2 regions of the Acidiphilium multivorum AIU301 genome follow, and region 1 is predicted to be linked to the other one. Evidence: predicted binding sites of a transcription regulator. Region 1 holds the regulator's gene; the other holds the start of a gene.
The links. Region 1 encodes LexA, which represses DNA repair genes until DNA is damaged. Its sites were predicted from a motif close to TGTTCTANNTANGTTC; they were not measured.
Positions count from the first base shown of each region.

Region 1 (10,280 bases):
GGTGACAATGGCCGCCTGCCGTCCGGCGGCAAGGCGGTGGGCCATCTCGGCCGGTGCGGCATCCGGAGAATCGGCGCCCAGGAGGGCGGCCGCTTCGGTTTCGTTGACCACGAGAATGTCGGTTTCAGCCAGGAGATCGGCCCGCGTGGCCGGATCGAGCCGGTCCACCGGCGAGGCGTTGAGCACCGTCCGCCCGCCAGCGGCCCTCATTCGTCGCGCCGCCGCCAGAACGGTTTCCACGGGCACCTCCAGCTGGGCCAGCAGCAGCCCTGCCGGCACCGGATCGGGCAGGCGCTCGGGCCGCAGATCCTGGTTCGCGCCCGGGACGACGACGATGCGGTTCTGCCCGCCGTGCTCCACGGTGATGAGCGCAACCCCGCTCGCCGCGTCGACGCGGCGCAGAAGGGAGAGATCGATGCCTTCCGCGGCGAGCGTCGCGTGGAGGGCATCGCCATGGGCGTCGCGGCCGAGGCAGGTGGCGAAGGCGACCGTTGCGCCCGCCCGCCGCGCGGCGACTGCCTGGTTCGCCCCCTTGCCGCCCGGATAAGTCGCGTAATCGAGGCCCATGACGGTTTCGCCCGCATCCGGGGCGCGCCGTGTCCGCACCACGAGATCCATATTCGCGCTGCCGACGACGAGCATGGGCTCCGTTCCTCCGTATCGCACCGGAATCCCGCGGCGGCGGGTTCGACCCGACTTCTGCGGGCTTCGGCGCCGCAAGTCAAAATGCCGGATGCCGGCGCGGCGCCGCCTTCCCGGCGGGCGGGGTGTCAGGCGATCGATTCTCCGTGCAGCACCTCATCCAGGCCCTGCCGTTCCTCGTCACGGGTCACACGCAGGCCGACCAGGCGCTGCGTGGCGAACAGGATGCCGGCGGTGACGACGCCACAATAGATCATCGTCGCCGCCACGCCGAGCGCCTGGATCGCCAGCTGGTGCAGTCCGGGTTCGACCGCGCCGCCCGAAAGCGGGCCGAAGGCGAGCACGCCGGTGGCCAGCGTGCCGAGAATGCCCGCGACACCATGCACACCGAAAGCATCGAGCGAATCATCGTAGCGAAGGCGGATTTTCACGACGGTGACGGCCCAGAAACAGACCACGCCAGCCGCAAGCCCGAGCAGCAGTGCCGGGCCGGGAAGCAGGAAGCCCGCCGCCGGGGTGATGGCCACAAGGCCGGCCACGGCACCGGAAATCGCGCCCAGCACCGTGGGACGGCCGAGATGCGCCCATTCGACCGCGGTCCAGGACAGGGTCGCTCCCGCCGCGGCCATCTGGGTGACCAGCACTGCCATGCCGGCATTCGGATTGGCGCCGCCGGCGCCGCCGGAATTGAAGCCCAGCCAGCCGACCCACAACAGCGAGGCGCCCATCACCGCATAGGACAGGTTCCAGGGCATCATGTTGTCCTGTCCGAAACCGAGGCGGCGGCCGAGATAGAGCGCGCAGACGAGGCCGGCAATGCCGGAATTCACCTCGACGACCGTGCCGCCCGCGTAGTCGGCGATGCCGAGCCGGTAGAGCCAGCCTGCGGGACTCCAGACCCAGTGGGCGATTGGCGCGTAAACCAGCAGCGACCATGCGGCCATCACGATCAGCAGGGCGGAAAACTTCATCCGCTCGGCGAAGCTGCCGGTGATCACGGCCGGGGTGATGATCGCGAAGGTGAGCTGGAACATGACGAACACGCTCTCCGGCACCCGCAGATGCACGGCGTCGGGCAGCCCCGTGCCGAGGGTGAAGGGCAGGTTCCAGTCGCGCGCCAGGTTTTCCAGCAGGACATCGCCCAGCCCGCCGACGAAGCCGTTGCCGTTGGAAAAGGCCAGGCTGTAGCCGACCACGAGCCACAGGACGGAAACGACCGCGCAGATGATGACGCTCTGCATCATGATCGAAAGCACGTTCTTCTTGCGGACCATGCCGCCGTAGAACAGAACGAGGCCGGGAATGGTCATCAGCAGCACCAGGACCGAACTGACCAACATCCAGGCAGTATCGCCCGCGCTCAAACCCGATTCTGCCGCTTTTGCAGGCAAACAGATGCCGGCAAGCGGGAGCGAGAGGGCTCCCACCGTCCATAAACGTCGCGTCATGGCGACCCGCTCCTTCTTGTTCCGCCCGTTATCCGATGCGGCTGATCCGTGTGACATCGGGCAGTTAGCAGGAATTGTGCCAAAACCTCGGGCGCTGGCCATGGCGCGCCGGCCGGGCCGTCAGGCAGAATCGGGGATGAACTTCCTCCGGATGTCCATTAGCACATCATTCCGGCACATGGCCGGTGGCGATCGCCCTTCGCGACCTCGTTGCAGCCTGTCCTTGATTACGCCGAAATCATCGTCCGGACTCGGCCCGAACCTTGTTTCGCCACGATTCCGCGCTGTAGGGTCCGACAGCCGGAAACGCTCCGGCGCGGGAAGGAGCATTCAATGACGGATTGGAAGCGCAGGCGGCGGCAAGCGACGACGCTGGGGCTGATTGCGGCAATGACGGTGACGCTGGCCGGGTGCGGCGCGGATGCCGGCAATCGCATGAGCGGCGGGGCTGCCGGCGGGGCCGCCACGGGCGCGACCTTCGGCCTGATCGGCGGGCCGATCGGCGTTCTCGTCGGCGGTGCCGTTGGAGGCGGCATTGGCGCTCTCACCGCCGCGAACACGACGCCGAAGCAGGTGAATCTCGGCAATCCGCCCTGGGCCGGCGGCGCGGCGGCGCCGGCCACGAACGAAGCCGGGCCAGGGCCGGCCAATGCGGCACCGCAGCAACTGGCGCCGGCGCCGATGTCTTCCTCTCGTGGCTACACGAGCGGTACGGGAAGCGATACCGGCTATGGCGGGAACAGCAGCGTTCAGGCGCAGCCGCTCGCCCCGCCGGGCTGACCTCGCGCGGCCGCGCGGTCAGGCGCTGCCGTTGACGTATTCCCGCAGGCTGCGCACTTCGTGCGTCTGCGTCTCGATCAGCGACTTCACCACGTCGCCGATACTGACGACACCGACCAGCTTGCCCCCGTCGACGATGGGCAGATGGCGGAAACGCCCGTCGGTCATCAGGTTTTCCGCCTCGAAAACCGTGGTCGACGGCGTCGCCGTGGTGGGGGCGCGGGTCATCAGCTGGCTCGCCTCCATCTCCAGCGTCGCGGCGCCGTTCGCCGCCAGGCTTCTGACCACGTCGCGCTCCGAGAGAATCCCGAGCAGGTCGCTGTTCGGCGACTGCACGACCACAGCGCCGATGCGCTTCTCCGCCAGCACGACGACCACCTCGCGGATACGCGCCTCAGGCGGCACCGAGATCAGCGCGGTGGGTTTCCGTTTCAGTATCGCAGCCATCGTTGTCATCGCAAACCTCCCGAGGACGCCCTCGCCGCACGACGGCGCGGCGGACAGGCTCATTCCAGACCAGACTATGTCGGCGGTTTCGCCCAGATCAACACAAATGGTTCATCTCGCCGGATTTTCATCATCCCGTGCGGCGCATCCGGCCGCAACCCACGCCTCCTGAGCCGCGACGATGGCGAGTTCGTCCGTTCCGAGGGCGGCGGTGATGCGGAGCAGTTCCGTCGTTGCTGCCGCAGCGGCGGTCAGGGCCGCGTCAAGCCGACGCGACGGCAGGTAATGGGCCATGAACAGGGCGGCGAAGGCATCGCCTGCGCCGGAGAACCGCCCGGCGAGGCGGGGTACGGAGATCTGCCGGCGCCCATCCGGGTCGATGGCGAGGATGTCGAGCATGCCGGGCGCCGTATCCGCGCCGGCGAAACCGGTCAGGACGACCAGCCTCGTGCCAAGCGCCTCCATGGCGGCGAAGGCGCTGGACCGGTCCGTGGGGGTGGTGCCGGCAAGAATGCCGAGCTCGAAGGCGTTCGGCAGCGCGATATCGGCGCGCGGCACCAGGGTTTCGCGGATCGCGGCGATCAGCGGCGGCGGCACGTAGGCGCGCCCGTCATCGCCGATGACCGGATCGCAGACATAGAGCGCCGCCGGATTCGCCGCCCGCGCCCGGCTGACGGCCTCGCCCACCACGGGAACCGCGGCCGCGGCGCCGAGATATCCGGACAGCACCGCCTCGCACCGCGCGAAGGCGCCGCGCGCGGCGAGCCCGTCCAGCAGGGCGGCAAGCCGCGCCGGCTTCACCGGGCCACCCTCGGCGCCGCCATGGCCGGGATGATGCGACAGCAGGACCGTCGGCAGCGGCCAGACCTCGTGGCCATGCCGCGCCAGGATGAAGGCCGCGCCGGCATTGCCAACCGCGCCGTTGAGCACCTGTGACTGGATCGAGAGAATCGCCATGGCCCGGTTTGGCGGCAGGGCGCGCGGCCTGGCAAGGGCCGGCGGTTGCATGCCCGCCTTCCCTGCGCCATCTCACCGGGCAAACGTCTTCATTCATTGTCGAAAGGTCTTGCCGTGGCGCGCATTCCCAAGCTTTTTCAGCCGGTCAGCTTCCGCAGCGTCGAGGCGCGCAACCGCATCGTTGTCTCGCCGATGTGCCAGTACAGCGCGATCGACGGCCTCGGGCAGGACTGGCACATCCAGAATCTCGGCGCCAAGGCGATGGGCGGCGCCGGCATCGTCTTCACCGAGGCGACGCATGTCTCGCCCGCGGCGCGGATCACCGCCCATTGCCTCGGCCTTTGGAATGACGGGCACGAGGCTTTCATGAAGCGCCTCGTCGCGCTGATCGAATATGGCGGCGCGGTGCCGGCGATCCAGATCGCCCATGCCGGCCGCAAGGCAAGCCAGACCCAGCCCTGGAAGGGCGACGGGTTCGTGGCGCCCGATGCGGCGGATGGCTGGCTGCCGGTGGCGCCGAGTCCGCTGCCCTTCGCGCCTGATCGCCCCGCTCCGCACGAACTCACCGCCGGCGAGATCGCCGCCATCGTGGGCGATTTCGCCGCGACCACGGCCCGCGCCCGCCGCGCCGGGTTCCGCATCGTCGAGCTTCACGCGGCGCATGGCTATCTGCTGCACCAGTTCCTCTCGCCGGTCAGCAACCATCGCACCGACGCCTATGGCGGCGATCTCGCCAACCGCGCGCGGATCGTGATGGAGGCGATCGACGCGATGCGGGCGGAATGGCCGGACGACCTGCCCTTCTTCGTGCGCCTGTCCTGCACCGACTGGATCGAGGGCGGATTCGACGCCGACCAGGCGGTGACGCTGTGCCGCTGGCTTGCCGCCCGCGGCGATGTCGACCTGATCGACAGTTCGACCGGCGGAATTTCGCCGCAGCAGAGGATTCCCTCGATCCACCCCGGCTACCAGGTGCCGTTCGCCGAGCGCATCCGCCGCGAGGCCGGGATCGCGACCGGCGCGGTCGGCATGATCCGCGAGCCCGAGCTTGCGGCCGAGATCGTCGCCAACGAGCGGGCGGATCTCGTCTTCCTCGCCCGTGCCCTGCTGGCCGACCCGGCATGGCCGATCCGCGCGGCGCAGCATTTCGGCCTGCCGGTTGATCTCGTGCCGCAATATCAGCGGGCTCTCGTCTGACCTTCGGCCGGGTCGCGCCAGCGTCACGAAGGTCTTGACGCGGCGCGAATCGGCCCTTTAAGAACAGATGTTAGCGTTTTGTTCCCAAAAGCGTCCTGTCGGCCCCGGCCATTGCGGCGCATTCGGGGCAAGAAGCCGGAGAATGCCCGATGCTCACCCGCAAGCAACACGAACTGCTGGTCTATATCGATCAGCATCTGCGCCGGACGGGCTGCTCCCCGAGTTTCGAGGAGATGAAGGAGGCGCTCGACCTCAAGTCGAAATCGGGCATTCACCGGCTGATCGGCGCGCTGGAGGAACGCGGGTTCCTGCGCCGGCACAAACACCGCGCGCGGGCGCTGGAAGTGCTGCGCCTGCCCTCGGATGCCGCGGCGGACCGGCCGGATACGGGCTTCGCGCCCAATGTGATCCGGGGCGATTTCACCGCCCGCCTGCAGGGCGCGCGCGCGGCCGATCCGGCGGCGGCCATCACCCTGCCGCTCTACGGGCGGATCGCCGCCGGCCAGCCGATCGAGGCGCTGCGCGAGCACCAGGCCGAAATCGAGATTCCCGCCTCGCTCGTGGGTCCGGGCGAGCACTACGCGCTCGAGGTGGCCGGCGATTCGATGGTTGATGCCGGGATCCTCGATGGCGACACCGCCATCATCCGCCGGGGCGAGACCGCCGAGACGGGGCAGATCGTCGTGGCGCTGATCGACGATGTCGAGGTGACGCTCAAGCGGCTGCGCCGGCGCGGCAACTCGACGGCGCTGGAGCCGGCCAACCCGCGCTACGAGATCCGCATCTTCCCGGCCGAGCGGGTGAAGGTCCAAGGGCGGCTGGTCGCGCTGTTCCGACGCTACTGAGCCGGCCCCACCCCCCTTTGACCCGCCGGCCAACCGGGCCGATATTGCGCGCATGAGCGTGTGGGGGAAGATCATCGGCGGCGTCGCGGGGTTCGCCGTCGGCGGGCCGTTCGGCGCCGTGGCCGGCGCCGCGCTGGGCCATGCCGCCGATACCGGTGACCTCGGCTCGCTCGGCGCCCGGCTCGGCCGCGCCCTGCCGCTCGACTCCGCCCGCTTTGCCGCCCTGCTCGGCCGGCGCGAACAGGTGTTCGCCATCGGCGCCACCGTTCTCGCCGCCAAGCTCGCGAAATGCGACGGGCCGGTGGTCCGCGCCGAGATCGACGCGTTCAAGCGGCAGTTCCGCATCGAGGATGCGGCGATCCCGACGATCGGGCACCTGTTCGACCAGGCGCGCGAGGATGCGTCCGGCTTCGAGCCCTATGCGCGCCAGCTCGGCGAGAGCTTCGCCGACAACCGCCTTGCCCTCGAGCAGGTGCTCGGCGCGCTGTTCGCCATCGCCCGGGCGGACGGGCCGGTGAACGCGCGCGAAGCCGACATGCTGGCGCGGATCGGCGCGCTGTTCGGCCTGGGCGAGGCGGCCCGCGCCCGGGCGGCGAACCCTTCGGGCGGCAATCTCGGTGAGGATCCGTATCAGGTGCTGGGCATCGCCCGCACGTCCAGCACCGAGGCGATCCGCGCCCACTGGAAGGCCCTGATGCGCGAGAACCATCCGGACCAGCTTGCCGCGCGCGGCGTGCCGGCGGAGTTCATCGCCCGCGCGACCGAACGCGTCGCCCGGATCAACGCCGCCTGGGACACCATCAAGCGCGAGCGCGGCGCGTGATCTCGCCCAACCGGGACGCGCGGCCGGCGGGAATGCCGGTCGATCACCTGGTGCTCCACTATACCGGCATGCGCAGCGCGGCTGCCGCGATCGAACGGCTCTGCGACCCGGCGGCGAAGGTTTCGGCGCACTATGTCGTCGACGAGGCGGGCGGCCTTCACGCGCTGGTCCCCGAGCGGGACCGCGCCTGGCATGCCGGGATCAGCTTCTGGCGCGGCGCGCGCGGGCTGAACGACCGGTCGATCGGCATCGAGATCGTCAATCCCGGCCATGAATGGGGTTATGTCCCGTTCCCGCCGCAACAGGTCGCGGCGGTCATCGAGCTTTGCCTTGGCATTCTCGGCCGCCATCCGATCCCGCCGCGGAACGTGGTCGGCCATTCGGACATCGCGCCGGACCGCAAGCAGGACCCTGGCGAGCTGTTTCCCTGGCCGCAACTCGCCGCCGCGGGGATCGGCCTGTGGTCGGCGGCGGCGGGTGCCGCGGGCGACGATCTCGCCGCCGATCTCGCCGCGATCGGCTATGACGTGGCGCTCGACCGCGCCGCGGTCGTGGCCGCGTTCCAGCGGCGGTTCCGGCCCGAACGGGTCGATGGTGTGGCGGATGCCGGCACGCGCGCCCGCGCCGCGGCGATCCGCGCCCTGTTCGGCGCCCATTGACCGGGCGCTGGCGATCGCCCAAGAAGCGCGGGCCAGACGGTTGGACGGCCGCCGTGCCGCTCGCGGCGCGGAGGAAAGTCCGGGCTCCATGGAATGACGGTGCCGGCTAACGGCCGGCGGGGGCGACCCCAGGGAAAGTGCCACAGAAAACATACCGCCGGTACGCCTCGGCCTGCCGGCAAGGGTGAAAAGGTGCGGTAAGAGCGCACCGCGCCGCCGGCAACGGGGGCGGCAGGGAAAACCCCACCGGGAGCAAGACCGAATAGGGGCGACCGGCGGCATGAGCGATCATGGCCGCGGAGGGATTCCGCCTCGTCGCCCGGGTTGGTCGCGCGAGGCACGCAGCGATGCGTGTCCCAGATGAATGGCCGTCCAGCATCCGCGAGGGTGTGGACAGAACCCGGCTTACAGACCGTCTGGCATTTTTGCCCCCGCGCGCCGCCCGGCCATGCCCGCGCGCGATTAGGCAATCGGGGCCGGCTCTGCTATGAGTGAGGTCAGATTTCCCGCCCAATGGAGTGCTTGACCGGCATGACCAGCACCGCCGATTCGACCGCCGTACCCGCTTCCGAAGACCCGGCCGCCGCGCCCGACGGCGTCTATGACGCCGCCTCGATCAGCGTGCTGCGCGGCCTCGATGCGGTGCGCAAGCGGCCCGGCATGTATATCGGCGACACCGATGACGGATCCGGCCTGCACCACATGGGCTTCGAGATCATCGACAACGCGGTGGACGAGGCGCAGGCCGGCTTTGCCGACCGGGTCGATGTCGTGCTCAACGGCGACGGCTCGATGACGGTGACCGACAATGGCCGCGGCATCCCGACCGACATTCATCCCGAAGAGGGGATTTCGGCGGCCGAGGTGGTGCTGACGCGGTTGCACGCCGGCGGCAAGTTCAACCAGAATTCCTACAAGGTGTCCGGCGGGCTGCACGGCGTCGGCGCTGCGGTGGTGAACGCGCTGTCGGAATGGATGGAGGTGCGCATCTGGCGGGACGGCAAGGAGCACCTCATCCGCTTCGAGAACGGCGACACGGTGGCGCCGCTCGCGGTGGTCGGCGCGTCGGAGCACGGCACCGGCACCTCGGTCACGTTCAGGCCCTCGGCCGCGACCTTCACCCGCACCGAGTTCGATTTCGCGATCTACGAGCGGCGGTTGCGGGAGCTTGCCTTCCTCAATTCCGGCCTGACGATCAACCTGCGCGACGAGCGGCACAGCGCCGTTCAGGAGGCGCATTTCCGGTACGAGGGCGGCCTCGTCGAATTCGTCTCCTGGCTCGACCGCGCGAAGACACAGCTGTTCTCGCCCCCGGTTACCGCGTTCAAGGACGATGCGCCGGGCGGCATCAAGGTCGAGTTCGCGCTCGCCTGGAACGACACCTATCACGAGACGATGCTCTGCTTCACCAACAACATCGTCCAGCGCGACGGCGGCACCCACCTCGCCGGCTTCCGCTCGGCGCTGACGCGCGTGGTTTCCAAATACGCGGAGAGCCTCGGCAAGAAGGACAGCCTCTCGCTCTCCGGCGAGGACATGCGCGAGGGGCTGACGGCGGTGCTTTCGGTGAAGGTGCCGGACCCGAAATTCTCGTCGCAGACCAAGGACAAGCTCGTCTCCTCCGAGGTGCAGCCGCTGGTGCAGGCGGCGGTGGCGGATGCGCTGGAACACTGGTTCGAGACGCACCCGAAGGAAGGCAGGCTGATCGCCCAGAAGGTGATGGACGCCGCCTCCGCCCGCGAGGCCGCGCGCAAGGCCCGCGAACTCACCCGCCGCAAGGGCGTGCTCGACATCTCGACCCTGCCCGGCAAGCTGGCCGACTGCCAGGAACGCGACCCGGCGAAGTCGGAAATCTTCATCGTCGAGGGTGACTCGGCGGGCGGCTCGGCCAAGCAGGGGCGCGACCGCAAGACCCAGGCGATCCTGCCGCTGAAGGGCAAGATCCTCAATGTCGAGCGGGCGCGGTTCGACCGGATGCTGGGTTCCGCGGAAATCGGCACCCTGATCACCGCCCTCGGCACCGGCATCGGCCCGGCCGAGCCGGAGCAGGGCGGGTTCGACATCTCGAAGCTTCGCTATCACCGCATCGTCATCATGACCGACGCGGACGTCGACGGCTCGCATATCCGCACGCTGCTGCTCACCTTCTTCTTCCGCCAGATGCGCGAGCTGATCGAGCGCGGGCACCTCTATATCGCGCAGCCGCCGCTCTATCGCGTCAAGCGCGGGAACGAGGAGCGCTACCTGAAGGACGACGACGCGATGGAGGCCTACCTCTTCGAGCGCGCGCTGGCCGAGGTGGCGATCGAGGGTGTGGACCTCGCGGCCGAACTGCCGTTCATGCGCGAGGCGGCGCGGCGGATCGCCGATCTCGCGCGGGATATTCCGGTGGCCTATGTCGAACAGGCCGCCATCGCCGGACTGCTCGGGGCGACGCCCGAGGCCGCCGGCGATCTGGCGCCCGTGCTCGCGGCGCGGCTCG
Region 1 covers NC_015186.1:3,497,788-3,508,067, forward strand. Annotated here, with positions in the region: gene ACMV_RS15985 (ribokinase) at 1-642, opposite strand, end outside; gene ACMV_RS15990 (ammonium transporter) at 771-2,090, opposite strand; gene ACMV_RS15995 (hypothetical protein) at 2,424-2,870, shown strand; gene ACMV_RS16000 (CBS domain-containing protein) at 2,889-3,326, opposite strand; gene pdxY (pyridoxal kinase) at 3,429-4,325, opposite strand; gene ACMV_RS16010 (NADH:flavin oxidoreductase/NADH oxidase) at 4,389-5,471, shown strand; gene lexA (transcriptional repressor LexA) at 5,621-6,316, shown strand; gene ACMV_RS16020 (TerB family tellurite resistance protein) at 6,369-7,139, shown strand; gene ACMV_RS16025 (N-acetylmuramoyl-L-alanine amidase) at 7,136-7,798, shown strand; RNA gene rnpB (RNase P RNA component class A) at 7,831-8,222, shown strand; gene gyrB (DNA topoisomerase (ATP-hydrolyzing) subunit B) at 8,330-10,280, shown strand, end outside.

Region 2 (10,280 bases), 970 kb from region 1:
GGCTGGCGAGGCGGATGCGCTGGCTTTCCCCGCCCGACAGCGTGGCCGAGCTGCGGGCGAGCGAGAGATAGTCGAGCCCGACATCGACGAGGAATTGCAGCCGCTCGTTGATCTCGCGGAGGATGCGGCGGGCGATGTCCTGGCGCTGCGGGGTCAGCGTGTCGAGCACGGTGGCGAACCAGTCGCGCGCCTCGCGGATCGAAAGATCCGAGGCCTCGGCGATGTTTTTCCCGGCAACCCGGACGGCCAGCGCCTCGTCGCGCAGGCGCGCGCCCTGGCAGCGCCGGCAGGGCTGCTCGGCCTGGTAGCGCGCCAGCTCCTCGCGCACCCACACGCTGTCGGTCTCGCGCATCCGGCGTTCGAGATTGCGCACCACCCCCTCGAACGGGCGGGTGACGGTATAGGCGCGCACCCCGTCCTTGTAGGAAAAGTCGATCTCCGTCTTGCCGGCGCCGAACAGGATCGCCTCGCGAACCGTCTCGGGCAGGTCTTCCCAGGGTGTGGTCAGCTTCACCCGGAAATGCTTCGCGAGGCAGGCCAGCGTCTGGTCGTAATAGGGCGACTGCGCGTTGGCCCAGGGGGCGATGGCCTGGTCGGCGAGCGAGCGGCGCTCGTCGGGCACGATCAGCGCGGGGTCGAACACGGTCTCGGTGCCGAGCCCGGCGCATTCGGGGCAGGCGCCGTGCGGCGAGTTGAAGCTGAACAGGCGCGGCTCGATCTCCTCGATCGTGAAGCCGGAGACCGGGCAGGCGAAGCGGGCGGAAAACACCGTGCGCTCCCCTGTGTCGGCGTTCTCGGCATAGGCGATGCCATCCGAGAGGGCGAGCGCGGTCTCGAAGGAATCGGCAAGCCGCTGTTCCGCGCCCTCGCGCACGACGATGCGGTCCACCACCGCCTCGATCTCGTGCTTGATCTTCTTGTTGAGCGCCGGCACCTCGGCAATCTCGTAGAGCTTGCCGTCCACCTTCACGCGGGTGAAGCCGCGGCGCTGCAATTCGGCGAGTTCCTTGCGGTATTCGCCCTTGCGGTCGCGCACCACCGGGGCGAGCAGCAGCAGGCGGGTGCCGGGCGCCATCGCCATCACCCGGTCGACCATCTGGCTCACCGTCTGCGCCTCGATCGGCAGGCCGGTCGCCGGCGAATAGGGCACGCCGGCGCGGGCCCAGAGCAGGCGCATGTAGTCGTGGATTTCGGTAACGGTGCCAACCGTGGAGCGCGGGTTGCGCGAGGTCGTCTTCTGCTCGATCGAGATCGCCGGCGAGAGGCCCTCGATACTGTCCACATCCGGCTTGCCCATCAGTTCGAGGAACTGCCGCGCATAGGCGGACAGGCTCTCGACATAGCGGCGCTGCCCCTCGGCATAGATCGTGTCGAAGGCGAGCGAGGACTTGCCGGAGCCGGACAGCCCGGTGATCACGGTGAGCTGGTCGCGCGGGATGCGGACGTCGATGTTCTTCAGATTGTGCTCACGCGCGCCGCGCACGGTGATGTAGCCCGACCCTGCCATAGCCATGTTCCCGAAATGTCCCCGCGACGATATGGCCCCGTCCGCGCATGCTGGAAAGGGGGTGGAGGCAGATGCGCGCCCGGCGGACGCATGATGGACAGGCGCGCGCATCGTCAAGAGGCGGGTTCATGGGCGGGCCGTGGCAGTTCTGGATCGATCGCGGCGGCACCTTCACCCGCATCGTCGGCTTCGACATGGGCGGAACCTCGACCGATGTCGCGCTCTGCGACGGCGCCTATGCCCGTTCCTTCGAGACCGAGATCGCCGGCGTGCGGCGGCTACGGCGCCTGAACCTCAGGCGCGGGCGGCGCGCTGCGCGAGCCCCAGCAGCATCTGCCGCACGATCGCCTCGGGCACCGCCCCGGTGCGCTTGCAGTCCGCCTCGGCGCGCAGGCCCCGTTCGATCGCCGCCATGATCGCCGGCTCCCGCCAGCGCGCCACCGCCTTCATCACGACCGGCTGGCGCTTGAAGAACACCGGCGGCCGGCGCGCCGCAACGGCATCGCGCGGGCTCGCGCCGCCGGCGACCGCGTCGGCCATCAGCCGCAACCCGGCGAGTTCGCCGAGCAGCACGCGGATCACCGCGACCGGCGCGGCGCCTTCCTCCAGCGCCAGCCCGATCGCGTGGTCCGCCGCCTTCACGTCGCCGGCCAGGGCGGCATCGATCGCATCCTGCATCGAGGCCGAGCCCTGATCATCGAGCACCGCCTCGACCGCCTCGATATCCACCGCGCCGTTCGGCCCGGCATAGAGGGCGAGCCGTTCCGCCGCGTCGCGCAGCGCCCCGGTCTCGCCGCCGAGCCGGCTCGCGGCGAGGGCGAGCGCCTCGCGGCCGATGCCCACGCCGGCCGCCCGCAGCGCCGCCTCGAGCGCCGGGCCGCGGGCCGCGCCATCCGGCAGGTAGCAGGCGATGGCCGCCGCCTCCGCGTGTTTTTCCGCCAGGGCGCGGAGTTTCGACCGCCCCGGCAGATCACCGCCGATCGCGACGATGAGGGCATCGCCCTTCCCCTCCAGCGCGGCCTCGACGGGTGCCACCTGCCGGTCGCCGGCATCGCGCAGCAGCACCACCCGGCGGCCGCCGCCGAAGGCCTGCGCCCCGGCTTCCTCGGGCAGGCGCTCGGCGGTGTCGGCATCGAGTTCGGTGAGCCGGAACGGATCGTCGAGCGATCCCGCGACCAGCTTCGCCAGCCGGCGCGCCCGTTCGGCAACCAGCGACGTGTCGGGTCCATAGACAAGAACGAACCGCGCGCGGCCCGGATCGGCGAGGAATGTCTCGACGTGGCGGGCGTCGATCTTCACCGGCTTACCCCCGGTCGGGGTGATTGCGGAAATAGACCGCGAGCTGCTGGGTGATCTGCCGGGCGAGCCGCTTCGCGAAGCGATGGCGCAGCACGCCCTGATCCAGGGTGCCCGCGAAGTTCTGGTTGTCGATGTTGTCGATCGCATCCATCGCCTGCGTCGAGCCGCGGGCGATGATCCGGCTCCGGTCGCCTTCGGGCGTCAGCGTCCATTGCGCGGTGGCGATGTAGCGGTTTCGGGTGTTCGAGCTGTCCGGCTGCACGCCCACGATCTGCACGTTCCAGCCATAGTCGACCGCGAGATGGTAGCGATAGAAGGACGGCGCGCCGGCGCGCTGCAACTCGGCTTCGAGCGCCTGGCGCAGCAACTGCCCCTGCCGGTCCGGCAGCAAGCCGACATCGATCTCGTCGAGCTGCGAGACGACGGCGGTTCCCGCCTGGCCGCCGCCATATAGCGGGCGGAACCCGCACCCCGCGAGCGCGAGCAGGCCCGCGAGGGGCAGGATCTTAAGGACGGACGACAAAGTTCACGATCCGGTCGGGAACGTGGATGCGCTTGACGATCGTCGCCCCTTCCAGAAGTTGCGCGATGCGCGGCTCGGCCATCGCCGCCGCGATGGCGGTTTCGGCGTCCGCCCCCGGCGGCAGCTCGATCGTGCCGCGCAGCTTGCCCATGATCTGCACCGCCAGCGTCACCGAATCGCGCCTGAGCAGCTCCGGCTCGGCGACCGGCCAGGGCTGGTTGACGACCAGCCCGGCCTCCGGCGAGACCTGCGCGTTCGCCTCTTCCGCGACATGCGGGATGATCGGCGCGGCGAGGCGGATCAGCGCCGACATCGCCTCCCGCCGCGCCGCCGGCAGCCCCGGCGCATCCCGCCCCTCGGTCTCGGCGATGGCGTTCGCCAGCTCGTAGAGCCGGGCGATGGCGACGTTGAAGGCGAAACCGTCGATCGCCTCGGTCACCGCGGCGATGGTGCGATGCGTCGCCTGCCGCAGCTTGCGGGCCTCGCCCTCGGCGCGCTCCAGCGCCACGTCGTCGGCCCGGTCGGCGGCGACGCTGCGGGCGAGACGATACAGCCGCTGGACATAGCGGAACGCGCCCTGCGCCCCCGCCTCGGTCCATTCCACGTCGCGCTCCGGCGGATTGTCCGACAGCACGAACCACCGCGCGGTGTCGGCGCCGAAGCGGGCGATCACGGCCGAGGGATCGACCGTGTTGCGCTTCGATTTCGACATCTTCTCGATCGGCCCGACGATCACCTTGCGGCCATCCAGCGTCGTCGCGTGATCGGCGTGGCGGATCACCTCCTCGGGGTAGAGCCACTTGCCGTCCTCGGTGCGGTAGCTCTCATGCGTGAGCATGCCCTGGGTGAACAGGCCGGCGAAGGGCTCGGCGACGCCGACCTGGCCGAGCCGGTGCATCGCCCGGGTGAAGAAGCGGGCGTAGAGCAGGTGCAGGATCGCGTGCTCGATGCCGCCGATGTAGTGATCGACCGGCATCCAGTGCGAGGTCGCCGCCGGGTCGGCCGGCACGGGCGCGTGCGGCGCGCAGAACCGGGCGAAATACCACGAGGAATCGACGAAGGTGTCGAACGTGTCGGTCTCGCGCTGGGCGGCCGCGCCGCATTGCGGGCAGGCCACGTGCTTCCAGCTCGGGTGATGGTCGAGCGCGTTGCCCGGCCGGTCGAACGGCAGGTCGTCCGGCAGCCGCACCGGCAGGTCCTTTTCCGGCACGGGAACGGTGCCGCAGACCTCGCAATGGATCATCGGGATCGGGCAGCCCCAGGCGCGCTGGCGCGACACGCCCCAGTCGCGCAGGCGCCAGTTGACCACGCCCTTGCCGGCGCCGCGCGATTCGAGCTCGGCGATGGCGCGGGACTTCGCCGCCGCGACGTCGAGCCCGTCGAGGAAGCCGGAATTGACGATCACGCCATCGCCGGTGAAGGCGACATCCCCCACCGCGAGGCCCGGATCGTCCTTCGGCGCGACGACGACGGTGACGTCCAGCCCGTATTTGCGGGCGAAATCGAGGTCGCGCTGGTCATGCGCCGGGCAGCCGAAAATCGCGCCCGTGCCGTAGTCCATCAGCACGAAATTGGCGATCCAGACCGGGTGGGTCCGCGACGGATCGAAGGGGTGGACGACGCGCAGCCCGGTATCGAACCCGCGCTTCTCGGCCGCCTCGATCGCGGCTTCGGAGGTGCCGGCGCTCTGGCACTCGGCGATGAAGGCGGCGGCCTCGGGATTGGCCGCGGCAACGGCGGTGGCGAGCGGATGATCCGGCGCCAGGGCGACGAAGCTCATCCCGAACAGCGTGTCCGGCCGCGTGGAATAGACCGGCACGCTCTCGATGCCGCCGCACGGCGCCGCCAGCCGGATCGTGAATTCCGCGCCCTCGGAGCGGCCGATCCAGTTGCGCTGCATGGTCCGCACCCGCTCGGGCCAGTTCTCCAGCGTGTCGAGCCCGGCGAGCAGGTCCGCGGCGAAATCGGTGATGCGGAAGAACCACTGGCGCAGCTTGCGCTTTTCCACCGGCGCGCCGGATTTCCAGCCCCGCCCGTCGATCACCTGCTCGTTGGCGAGCACGGTCATGTCCACCGGGTCCCAGTTCACCGCCGATTCGCGCCGATAGGCCAGGCCGGCGCGCCAGAGGTCGAGGAAGAGTTTCTGCTGGTGCCCGTAATATTCCGGGTCGCAGGTGGCGAATTCGCGCGACCAGTCGACCGAGAGGCCGACGCGCTTCAGGTCGGCCTTCATCGCCGCGATGTTGTCGCGCGTCCATTTGGCGGGATCGACATTGCGCTCCCGCGCCGCGTTCTCGGCCGGCAGGCCGAACGCGTCCCAGCCCATCGGGTGCAGCACGTCATAGCCCTGGGCGCGGCGGGCGCGGGCGATCACGTCGCCGATCGCGTAGTTCCGCACATGGCCCATATGGATCTTCCCCGACGGGTAGGGGAACATCTCCAGCACGTAGCATTTCCGCCGGCCGCCCTGCGGCGCGTCGGCGGTGGCGAAGCAGTTCCGCGCCTCCCACGCCGCCTGCCAGCGCGCCTCGGCGGCGGTGAAATCATAGGCGGAGGCGTCGTGCGTGGTCTGGTCCATGGTCTCAGCCGTTCAGCTGCCCCGCCGCCTTCAGCTGGGCGGCGCGGGCGAGGATGCGATCCTCGAGGCCGTTGGCAACCGCGGGATCGACCGGCTGGTCGACCCAGGCGCCGTCCTGGCGATCCTGCTCGAAGACCGAAACCTTCAGGTTGTTGGCGGTCAGCGTGGTGCCGAGCACATAGGCGGACACCTTGAAGCGCCGGTCCGGCTTGGCCGGCGGCGAATACCAGTCGGTCACGATCACGCCGGCGAAGGGGTCCGCCGAGGCCAGCGGCATGAAGCTGAGCGTGACGAGCGAGGCGCGCCAGAGATAGGCATTGACCGCCACACCGGTCTGCTCCGCGTGGCTCTTGCCGCCGAAGGTGAACAGCGTGCCGAGCCCGCCATTGCCGCTTGAGGCCATCGCCTGCGGGGTTCGATAGGTTTCCATGTTCGGCAGGTTGGGCTGCTTCGCGTTGCTGCACGCCACGAGCGCGAGCGCGGAGCCCAGCGCCGCGGCTTTCAGAGCAGGCCGGAGGAAGTTGTTCGGGCAGGTCATGTCTGGAAAGCGCACATTCGTCTCCGCAGTTCGGACCGGAGGATCCGGCCGGCAACGATGGTCTTTAACCTTGCCGCGCGGCCGCGCCAAGGCCCGCGCGGCCATCAAGGCCGCCAAACTACGGCCCTCAAGGCCGCCAAACAACGCCCTCAAGGCCGCCAGGCGACAACCGCCACGCGGCACCGGCAAATGAAAAGGGCGGCGGATCGCTCCGCCGCCCCACCTGAACACCTTTCGGGTCAGATTACCACTTCAGAGCGGCACCGAGGCTGAACGCCTGGGACTGCACGTTGTTCGTCAGAGCAACGCCGTTGTTTGTTCCGAAAGTGTAACCATCCTGATGACGGTGACCATAAAGGTAGGTCGCATACACGCCGAGATTCTTGCTGAGCGCATAGTTCGCGCCGACGGCTATGCCGTAATCGGTCTCGGTGCGGCCGATGTTCGAACCCGGCGTGTAAGCACCAGCGGCCTGGTTGTTGAAGTAGTAGGCACCGACTGTATAGGGGCCGAAATCGTAGATACCCGTCACTTCATAGAAGAACAGGTCGCGCTGGCCCGGCGTCAGGAAGGTGTAACCGTTGTTCACCTGACCGGTCTTGACGTTCGCACCCAGCGTGAAGCCGGCGTATTTCACCTGACCGGAGAACTCGGCGATGCCCATCGACTTGTATCCAACCCCCGTGCCGGTGCTGTCGCCGATTGGAGCGGCGTGCAGGTAGTCGACAGCTAGCGTCACGCCCGTTCCACTAAACTCGCCCGAATATTCAAGACCGCCTGTGATGGTGTTCTTGCGGCGTGACTTCACCCCTCCCGGAGCGCTGGCAAGCGTTGCGCAATTCGTGCTTCCGATTGTGCAAAGCGCACCCTCGTTAAAGGCGTTAGAATTAGGCTCGAAGTCGAAGCCAGCCTTGAAGCCGTCGACGTCAGGCGAGATGTAGACGATCTTGTTGGTCGTGTAGAGCGCACCAGATGACGTGAAGAGCCCCTTTGGTGCATCAGGAGACGGCACAGCCGTACCAACACCACCATCAGAAGGAGACGGCACAGCCGTACCAACACCACCATCAGAATTCCACAAATTGCCATCGCCGAAATTATAGTATTCGCCGGTCGCCAGCAGCCACCAAATACCATCAGTCTGCCCAAATCGAACGAAACCGGTCTGAGGTGTTCCGATATATCCGTAAGCACGACGGATAGCTAGGGTAGTATAACCATTACCACCTTCAGCCCCGAAACCTTCGTGTGTACCGACGCCAGCGGGCGTGTAAGTGGTGCGCAACTCTGTCGCGACACCATATTGAATTCCATTCTCAGTCGTACCGTCGAAGCCCGGATACAGGCGCAGGAAGCCGGACATGCCGATCGGGTTCAGCTTGGTGCCGCCCTGGACGCTATCACCCGTCGCGCCGATCATGTTGATCTGGTCGTTCAACAGGCCGTTCAGGTGGACGACGATCTGACCCGGAGCGGGGGCCTTGGCAGCCTGGGCGTGAGCGGCACCGGACGCGGCGACCATCAAGCCGAGCGATGCGGCAGACGCCAGAAGATACTTGCGCATTCAAACCTCCATGTTGCCGGTCAGACCGGCGTGAATTCTTTGCCGCCTGCGCCGCTTCAAGGCCCGAAAGCCGTCGCGGCGAGGCGTCAGACAGGCGGATAAAAGGCATTTCAGTCTCAGGAAGCAACATCCGAAAGCGCCGGTGAAGGCTATTTGGCTGCGCTGTGGTATCAACGCCACACTGTATGACACTGATTTGACAAAGCCCCGATCGCCGCAACACCGCGGCAGGCCGGGCCAAGCGCCCGCATCCGCCGCCCCTCGATGCCGCCAAGGGCCACCACCTGAACCCCGCCGGCCAGCCGCGCCAGCGCCGCCCAGCGCACCGGCCCGAGGGCGGGCGCCCCAGGATGGCTCGCCGTCGGGAAGGCCGGCGAGAGAAACACCAGCCCGGCGCCGGCCCGGCGCGCGCGCACCAGCTCCTGCCGGCCATGCGCCGAGGCGGTCACCAGACCCGGCTTGCGGCCCGGCGCAACCCTGCCCCGCCGCAGGTGCAGCCCGGCGTGCAGACGGGCCGCCAGCCGCGCATCGCCGGCGACCACGAGGGCGATTCGCCGGCGCCGGCAGAGCTTCGCCACCGCCGCCGCGAGCGCGGCCCGGTCCGGCGCCGCATCGTCGCGCAGCACCACGCCGGAGAGTCCCGGCGGCAGGCGGGCGATCGCGCCGAGCGGGTCGGGCAATCGGGCCCGATCGGTGAACAGCCAGAGCGTGGGGTGGCGGCAGCGACGGCGCCGCTTGACCGCCCGTGCCGCCGCGATCAGTTGTTCATCCATGAGCGAATTCAGCCCCGAGACGATCAGGCCCGAGACGATCAGGCCCGCCCTCGATTCCATCCGCGCGCGCATCGCCACGGCCGCGCAGGGACGCGCGGTCACGCTCATCGCGGTGTCGAAAACCAAGCCGGTCGCGGCGATCGAGGCGGCACTCGCCGCCGGGCAACTCGTGTTCGGCGAGAACCGGGTGCAGGAGGCGGCGGCGAAGTTCCCGCTCCTGCGCGCGGCGCATCCGGGCCTCGCGCTGCACCTGATCGGGCCGTTGCAGACCAACAAGGCGCGCGAGGCGGTGGCTTTGTTCGACTGCATCGATTCGCTCGACCGGCCGAAACTCGCCGATGCGCTGGCGGCGGCGGCCGAGCGCGCCGGGCAAATGCCGCGGCTGCTGGTGCAGGTGAATGTCGGCGACGAGCCGCAGAAGGCCGGGGTGAGCCCGGCCGAGGCGGATGGCTTCATCCGCGCGATGCGCGCCCGGTTCGGCGAGCGGTTGCGGGGGCTGATGGCGATTCCCCCGCTCGGCGAGGACCCCGCGCCGCATTTCGGCACCCTCGTCGCCATGGCCGACACGCACGGGCTGCCGGTGCGCTCGATCGGCATGTCCGACGATTTCGAGACCGCGATCGCCTGCGGGGCGACCGAGGTGCGCGTCGGCTCGGCGCTGTTCGGCGCCCGCCACGCGCCTCAGTAGCCTCTCGCGAAATCGACCAGCGTGGCCGGGACGCGCCCGGCGGCCAGCGCCCGCAGCGCGGCGAAGAAGCTGGCCAGCGTCGCCGCGTTGTAGCGCGCCGGATCGTCCGACGAGATATGCGGCGTCATGACCAGGTTCGGCGTGTCCCACACCGGATCGTCCGGCGGGACCGGCTCGGTCGTGAACACGTCGAGCACCGCGCCGGCGATGCTGCCCGCGCGCAGCGCAGCACAGAGTGCCGGCTGATCCACCAGCGCGCCGCGGCCCATGTTGATCACCCCGGCATGCGGCGGCAGCAGCGCCAGCCGCCGCGCATCGAGCAGGTTGCGCGTCGCCGCGGTGAGCGGGCAGGTCAGCAGCAGGAAATCGGTGTGCGGCAGGATCAGGTCGAGATCGCCGACCGGCCGCGTCGCGTCGCAATCGGGGTGCGGCGCGGCGCCGTTGCGCACGCCGGTGACATGGATGCCGAACTGCCGCGCCCGCCGCGCCGCGCCGCCGCCGAGCCCGCCGACGCCGACGATCGTCGCCCGCATGCCGGCCACCGTGCCGGAGGACCGGCGCTGCCAGCGATGCGCCCGCTGGTCGGTCGCGAAGGCGGGCATGTGGGTCGCCAGCATCAGCATCGCCATGATCGCGAACTCGCCGGCGCGGTCGGCATGCACGCCGCGATTGTTCAGCAGCATCACCCCGTCGGGGATCATGTCGAACGGGGCGAGCGGGTCGACGCCGGCGGAGGTGGACTGGATCAGCCGCAGCTTCGGCGCGATCGAGAGGTCGAGCCGGCGGATCGCGGCGGGCGTGGCGATCAGC
Region 2 covers NC_015186.1:2,529,289-2,539,568, forward strand. Annotated here, with positions in the region: gene uvrA (excinuclease ABC subunit UvrA) at 1-1,507, opposite strand, end outside; partial or broken gene ACMV_RS21980 (hydantoinase/oxoprolinase family protein) at 1,636-1,770, shown strand; gene holA (DNA polymerase III subunit delta) at 1,802-2,806, opposite strand; gene lptE (LPS assembly lipoprotein LptE) at 2,811-3,329, opposite strand; gene leuS (leucine--tRNA ligase) at 3,313-5,907, opposite strand; gene ACMV_RS11435 (DUF3576 domain-containing protein) at 5,912-6,460, opposite strand; gene ACMV_RS11440 (porin family protein) at 6,690-8,009, opposite strand; gene ACMV_RS11445 (thiamine phosphate synthase) at 8,180-8,782, opposite strand; gene ACMV_RS11450 (YggS family pyridoxal phosphate-dependent enzyme) at 8,781-9,470, shown strand; gene ACMV_RS11455 (NAD(P)-dependent oxidoreductase) at 9,464-10,280, opposite strand, start outside.
Region 2: the regulator LexA is predicted to act here: its motif matches at 1,513-1,528, upstream of uvrA (excinuclease ABC subunit UvrA).